DNA from 2 places in the Bacillus kalamii genome. Region 1 is predicted to be linked to the other one. Evidence: a T-box and tRNA genes for the amino acid it is inferred to sense, from the RefSeq annotation. Region 1 holds a T-box; the other holds one or more tRNA genes.
The links. The T-box of region 1 lies ahead of ABC357_RS03335 (valine--tRNA ligase). A T-box ahead of a tRNA ligase gene usually reads a tRNA of that ligase, here a tRNA-Val.
Positions count from the first base shown of each region.

Region 2: it encodes a tRNA-Val, which carries the amino acid that the T-box ahead of ABC357_RS03335 (valine--tRNA ligase) is inferred to sense. The anticodon was not compared.

Region 1 is NZ_JBDFMI010000001.1:657,805-661,229, reverse strand. Features, by position in the region: gene ABC357_RS03335 (valine--tRNA ligase) at 1-1,952, opposite strand, end outside; T-box leader at 2,011-2,244, opposite strand; gene ABC357_RS03330 (hypothetical protein) at 2,486-2,677, shown strand; gene ysxE (spore coat protein YsxE) at 2,906-3,425, opposite strand, start outside.
Region 2 is NZ_JBDFMI010000001.1:2,810,650-2,814,074, forward strand. Features, by position in the region: gene ABC357_RS13950 (hypothetical protein) at 131-514, shown strand; gene ABC357_RS13955 (Gfo/Idh/MocA family protein) at 492-1,508, opposite strand; tRNA gene ABC357_RS13960 (tRNA-Val) at 1,669-1,740, opposite strand; gene ABC357_RS13965 (DMT family transporter) at 1,972-2,955, shown strand; gene ABC357_RS13970 (phosphatidylglycerophosphatase A family protein) at 2,995-3,425, opposite strand, start outside.

The DNA.
Region 1 (3,425 bases):
TACCAGTCACAGAAATCATCCCAGATGAAGTTATATAGTACACGGCCAACTTCACCGAATTCATACTTATCCGCTAATCTTGTCACCGTTTCGATGGTTTCATTCAAACGGGTAAGGATCCATTTATCCGCAACGGATTTTTCACCGCTTAAATCAATTTCTTCATATGTCATGCCATTCATATTCATTAAGGCAAAACGAGACGCATTCCAGATCTTATTTGAGAAATTCCAAATCGATTCTACTTTTTCAATAGAGAATCGCAAATCCTGTCCAGGCGCACTGCCAGTGGATAGGAAGTAGCGCAATGAGTCCGCACCGTATTTATCGATAACTTCCATTGGATCGATTCCATTTCCGAGGGACTTACTCATCTTGCGTCCTTCACTGTCACGGACTAATCCGTGTATCAGCACATCTTTAAACGGGCGTTGGTGAGTAAATTGGCGGCCTTGGAAAATCATCCGCGATACCCAGAAGAAGATGATATCATAGCCGGTTACGAGCGCTGCAGTCGGATAATAGCGTTTGAAATCATCATTATCAGCATCCGGCCAGCCTAGTGTAGAGAAAGGCCATAAAGCAGATGAAAACCATGTATCCAACACATCATTGTCTTGTTTCCAGTTTTCCGGATCTGCCGGCGCCTCTGTGCCTACATACACTTCACCAGTTTCTTTATGGTACCAAGCAGGGATTCTGTGCCCCCACCACAGTTGGCGGGAAATACACCAATCACGGATATTTTCCATCCAGCGCAGGTACGTGTTTTCAAAACGGTCAGGGACAAAGTGGACCTTTTCATCTTCATTTGACTGCAGTGCAATTGCTTCCTCCGCAAGAGGCTTCATTTTAACGAACCATTGTGTAGACAGGTAAGGTTCTACTACTGCACCACTTCGTTCTGAGTGTCCAACCGAGTGCATATGTTCTTCGATTTTGAACAGTACGCCAAGATCCTGAAGATCCTTAACGATTTGCTTACGGCATTCAAAACGGTCCATGCCTTCATACTTGCCGGCGTTTTTATTCATTGTGCCGTCTTCATTCATAACAAGAATGCGTTCCAGGTTGTGGCGATTGCCTACTTCAAAGTCATTAGGGTCATGGGCAGGAGTCATTTTAACGGCACCTGAGCCAAAATCCATCTCCACATAATCATCGGCAACAATCGGAATCTCACGGCCTACGATTGGAAGAATGACACTTTTTCCGATCAAGTGCTTATAGCGCTCGTCTTCTGGATGTACGGCTACTCCGGAATCGCCAAGCATCGTTTCCGGACGCGTTGTTGCGATCTCGATAAAACCAGAACCGTCAGCAAGCGGATATTTCATATGGTAGAAAGCTCCCTGGACATCTTTGTAAATAACTTCGATGTCGGATAGCGCCGTTTTCGTTGACGGGTCCCAGTTAATGATATATTCGCCGCGATAAATAAGGCCTTTATTATAAAGCGTAACGAACACTTCGTTTACCGCTTTGGACAGCCCTTCATCCAATGTGAACCGTTCACGTGAATAATCAAGGCCTAATCCTAATTTAGCCCATTGTTCACGGATATGGCCCGCATATTCATCTTTCCACTTCCATGTTTCCTTCAAGAAGTTTTCACGTCCAAGATCATAACGGCTCTTGCCTTCATTGCGCAGCTTCTCTTCAACTTTCGCCTGTGTCGCAATACCGGCATGGTCCATTCCTGGAAGCCATAGCACATCATAGCCCTGCATGCGTTTCATCCGGGTTAGGATATCCTGAAGAGTTGTATCCCAAGCATGGCCCAAGTGAAGTTTCCCCGTTACGTTCGGCGGTGGAATAACAATTGTATACGGCTCCTTGCTGTCATCGCTTTGCGCTTTAAAAAATCCGCCTTCAAGCCACCAATCATAGCGGCCTTTTTCAATGCTTTGTGGATCATACTTTGTCGGCATTGATAGTTGGTTATCTTCCATCATTTTTTCCTCCCAAAAATCAGATACTTTTGAACAAATAAAAAAACTCTCTTCCTGTAAAAAGGACGAAGAGAGTCAGTTCGCGGTACCACCTTTATTCCAATCAGGCTGTATCAAGGCATGATTGGCGCTTAATCAGTTAACGGCTCTGCACCGGCTTTTACTACTCCATTGTTCGTAAAAGCAGCTCACGGGCTACTTCTGTGCGCTCTTGCTTAAAAAGCCTCCCAGCTAATGGCTTTTCTCTCTTAAAGCAGAAATCGTACGTACTCCTCCCGATCATCGCTATTCCATTTATTTAATTAACCTTATAGTACAGAAAAACATAATCTGTAGTCAATCATTGTTTCCCATTTTTCATAATTTATTCTGCTATTAAGAAAAGGGTGTAGACTCCTTCACATAACATGCCTTTCACCCATAGACTATTGCAAGATATCCAATTATCCCCTTCTTATAGTATGCATGGTTTTTATACATGAAGGAACACCCTTCTATTCTTGAATGAATCCATAAGAAAGAGTGAGTTTGATATGCGAAAAAGATATAATCCTTATAATAAGCCGCCATGGCTGCTGAATGTCCGCGCAGTTTGTTGCCAATTCATCGTACCGATTTGTATATTCCAGGCAGTGCGCACCTTTTTCTTCCCGACCGTATTCGACATCTTCCTCCTCCTCGTACTAGTAGCCGCAGCCTTCAGCCTAAAATTCAATATATTTTAACACGAAAAGCGGAGAGCGCCTGTTTAGACCCGACAAGCTTAAGACGGGGCACTGACAAAGGCTGCCCTTCGCCTTTGACAGTGGCTTGGCTTAAGACCTCGAGGGGCTGGCGCTCGCAGCTGGACAATGCGAAAAGCGGAGAGCCATCGTTTAGCGGCGTATAGACTGGAGCCTTTTTTCCACGAAGAAAAAGAACATGGTCCGTGCGCCATGCTCTTTTTCTTCGTGTCAGGATGATTGACTTTGTTCTGCAGCCTGTTTTGCTGCCTTTTTTTGCGCCTCCCTTTCTTCTATTTTCATCACCATGTATTCAATATTTTTCAATTGCCAATAATTGCGCTGCAGAAGGGACACATAGGCCATTTCCGATTTTGCATCATACTTCTTCTGATGGTATATTTCCACCGTTTGCAAAAAGGAAGTCGGATAGGCAAGGTAACTGGTGAATAGCATCATTTCTTCTTCCCTCATCGGATAATACTTGTAATAATGATACAGCCATTCTACGCATTCATCGCATTTTACGGGGTAGGTCTGGCAATATCTCGTGAAAAAAGGCAATAAATCAAAATGGGCAGGGGCCGGCATGGCATTCTCGAAATTGATGAAATAGCCGGCTCCCCTTTCATTTAACAGAAAATGCTTGATGGACAATTTCCCATGGACGACGACAGTCCTCGCTTTCTCATCATCTTTGGTCTTTTCATACCATTCATCCAGCTTTTTACTTGAAAAGGATAGGGCTTGG
Region 2 (3,425 bases), 2.2 Mb from region 1:
AACAAAAATAAAAATAATTCTCTCTTTTTTTATTTAGGCATATCTCTTAAACCGGATTGGACATTCTTTTTCTTTCAACATTTGATACGATATACGCTATAAACGATTTGAAGATGGAGAGATGATTCAGATGGCCACAGCAAAAGGGCATATGCTGGAAGCTTTTATTCACGACTTATATGAGGGACGTTTTGAAGAAGTATCGGATAGGATTACAGAAGGCATACAATGGAAACTAGCAGGAAAAACAACTATTGAAGGAAAAAACAGATTTCTCGAATACGCTGGGAAGCAAGATTCAACCTTTATCGATTGGTCCATCAGCCATACAATCACCCATGGTATTACCGCTGCTGTAAATGGAACAGCAACTATGAAAGACAGAAATCAAAAAGTGAAACAAATACTATTTTGCCATATTTTTTTGTTAGGGCATTTCAACAAGTCACCCTTTAGGAATGGCATGAATAAAGCCATGCCATTCTTCCCCTTCATTTTTCTAATAAGGCGATAACTGCCTGATTTCTCCAACCATCATAAGCTGTAGGCAACTGTCCATCATGACAGCCATTCACAGAATAATCATATACACTCTGCAGAAATGGATAAAAGGCTTTGTAATAGCCGGCAGCCTCATTAGGCAATGCATTCGGTGGATTCACACTATCAAATGCGACTTTCCGGAAAGGCAGCCTGCCTTGTCCATACAGAAGTTCCTGATCATCTTTCAAGACCATTGATCCTTCTGTTCCATACAAAGTGACTGTTGAGCCTGAACCATGATGTATACCAGATAATAATTGCAGTGAGAACGTTGAACCGCCTCTTAGCCTTCCGGAGATAAAAAACGCATCATCCGCATCCCTTATTTCATCTGGCCCAATCGGCACATGGGTATGTTTGAAGCCATACACCTGCTCCATTTCTTCACTTGACATCCATCTTATAAAATCAATCATATGCGTACCTATGGCACCCAGCATGCCTCCAAAATGTTGTTTTTGCCCCATCCACCCCCTATTTATGGAAGATAAAATGTGGTAATCGGGACTTGATGCATGGTATTCGGTATGTAATAGCTTCCCAATTTTTCCTCGGCCGACAAACTCCTTCAATTTTTGTCTTATCGGCAAATAACGCCATTCAAAATCAACAAAGACGTTGCAATCCGTTTTATTTGCAGCCTCCAACATGTCCAAAGCTTGCTTTGCATTCATGGCAAAGGGTTTTTCACATACAACGTTGATTCCCATATCCAAAGCCTTGATAACTATTTGATGGTGATATTCAGGCAACGAACTGACAAACACTAGATCCAAATCTTCCTTTTCGAGCATTTCCTGCCAATCAAGATAGTGCTTAAACGGAAATGTATTTCCCTTCAACTCTTCAGGAATTGAATGGCGATACATTGTACTAATTGCCGTCAATTGCATATGAGGATGCAATTGGATGATAGGCGCCTGCACCCGCAGGCCAAACCCTCCGCCCACAATTCCTGTTTTCAATCCAATCCCCCCTTCCTTTTACTATATTCCACCATATTCCACAAACACCTTCTAAAACGAATATTATTATAAACCCCGGAAACTTGATCCTCATTTCCGCGGACAGCAAAAAAGCCGGGAACCATTGGATTATGAATGGTTTCCGGCTTTTTAATATCGATGACCCAAGAGGGATTTGAACCCCCGACCCCCACCCTGTCAAGGTGATGTTCTCCCGCTGAACTATTGGATCGTTATTTATATTTAACACTATAATATGAGATCGGTTTCTTGTCAACCATCCAATTAGGTTAACTGAAGGGATGAGTTGTTTTGTCTAAGTTTTCTGAATCATATAGATACTTAAGTGGTTTTCATGTAAAATGACAGCATTACAACATTTTGATACAACGTACACTTGGAACCGTACATAATTAACTAATACTTTCTCCGAGTTGCTGTATCGGGAAAGGGGATTTTTATCATGCGGGCTATCTTTCTCGGGGCGGGAGCAGCTTTTTTCTTTGCATTCACTTTTATTATTAACCGCGCGATGGATATGGATGGAGGCAGCTGGATTTGGAGTTCTTCCCTCCGTTATTATTTTATGCTGCTGTTTTTACTGATAATCGTGGGGGCCAGAAAGAATATAAAAGAGCTGTTGATTGAAATGAGTAAGCATCCAGGCATGTGGATGATCTGGAGCGTTGTGGGTTTCGGTTTATTCTATGCCCCGCTGACGTTCGCCTCCTCATACGGTCCAGGATGGCTTATTGCAGGCACATGGCAGATGACCATTCTTTCAGGCTCCCTGCTAGCGCCGTTTTTTTATGAATACCATATCGGCAATAACGGTGAACGCATCAGGCACCGCGGGCGGATTCCATGGAGAGGTATGGTATTTTCGGTATTGATTTTATTCGGGGTATTGATTATGCAGCTGGAAAATGCAAGCTCATTATCGTTAAAGGATGCTTTCCTTTGTATAATACCCATCCTAATAGCCTCTTTCGCCTATCCGCTGGGCAACCGTAAAATGATGCATATTTGCGGCGGCAGGCTGGATGCCTACCAACGGGTTTTGGGGATGACAATGGCCTCCATGCCCTTTTGGATTCCATTATCCATCGTCGGCTTGGTTACAGATGGCTTACCTACCACAAAACAAGTGGTACAATCCGGCAGTGTCGCCTTATTTTCCGGTGTCTTTGCCACAGTTTTATTTTTTGCGGCAACCGATTTAGTGAAGGATCATATTGAGCGGCTGGGAACTGTTGAAGCCACGCAATCATTGGAAGTCTTATTTGCAGCCATAGGAGAGATGATCTTCCTTGGCAGCGCCCTGCCTTCCCTACCATCATGGATCGGTATGGGGCTAGTTATGCTCGGAATGGTTTTACATAGCTATTTCAATGCTAAAATCGCCCAAAAAACGGTTCCGTCAAGAATGGCTGATGAACATTTATAAAGGAAAAGCAGCCATTTGGGCGGCTGCTTTCTTTTTTGATCAACCGATCAATTCTTCATTTTCACGTTCTTTCAGTTCTTCATCAGACAATGCTTCTTCCTCGTCGCGCAATCTATGTGCTAATCGTGATGCAGCACTTGATGCAATACTTGCAACCATATCGTCCAAGAAGGTATGTACTTTATTATCCTTCTTATTATCTAGATCCCTGATGATGCCGATCTTATTTTTATCCAAATGGCCGAATGTAGTGACAGCAATGCTGCCGTAAGCAAGGACTGCTCCAAAAGCAATCGTTTCATCGACACCAAATAACCCTTCATCGCTTTCGATAATGGATTGAAGCGGTTCTGACAGTTTGTGCTCCTCGGCAAGCTTGTCCAGCTCCACACCTACTAGTAAAGCATGCTGGATCTCCCTTTTCACCAATACTTTCTCTACGCTTTCCACACACATATCCATTGTTAGGT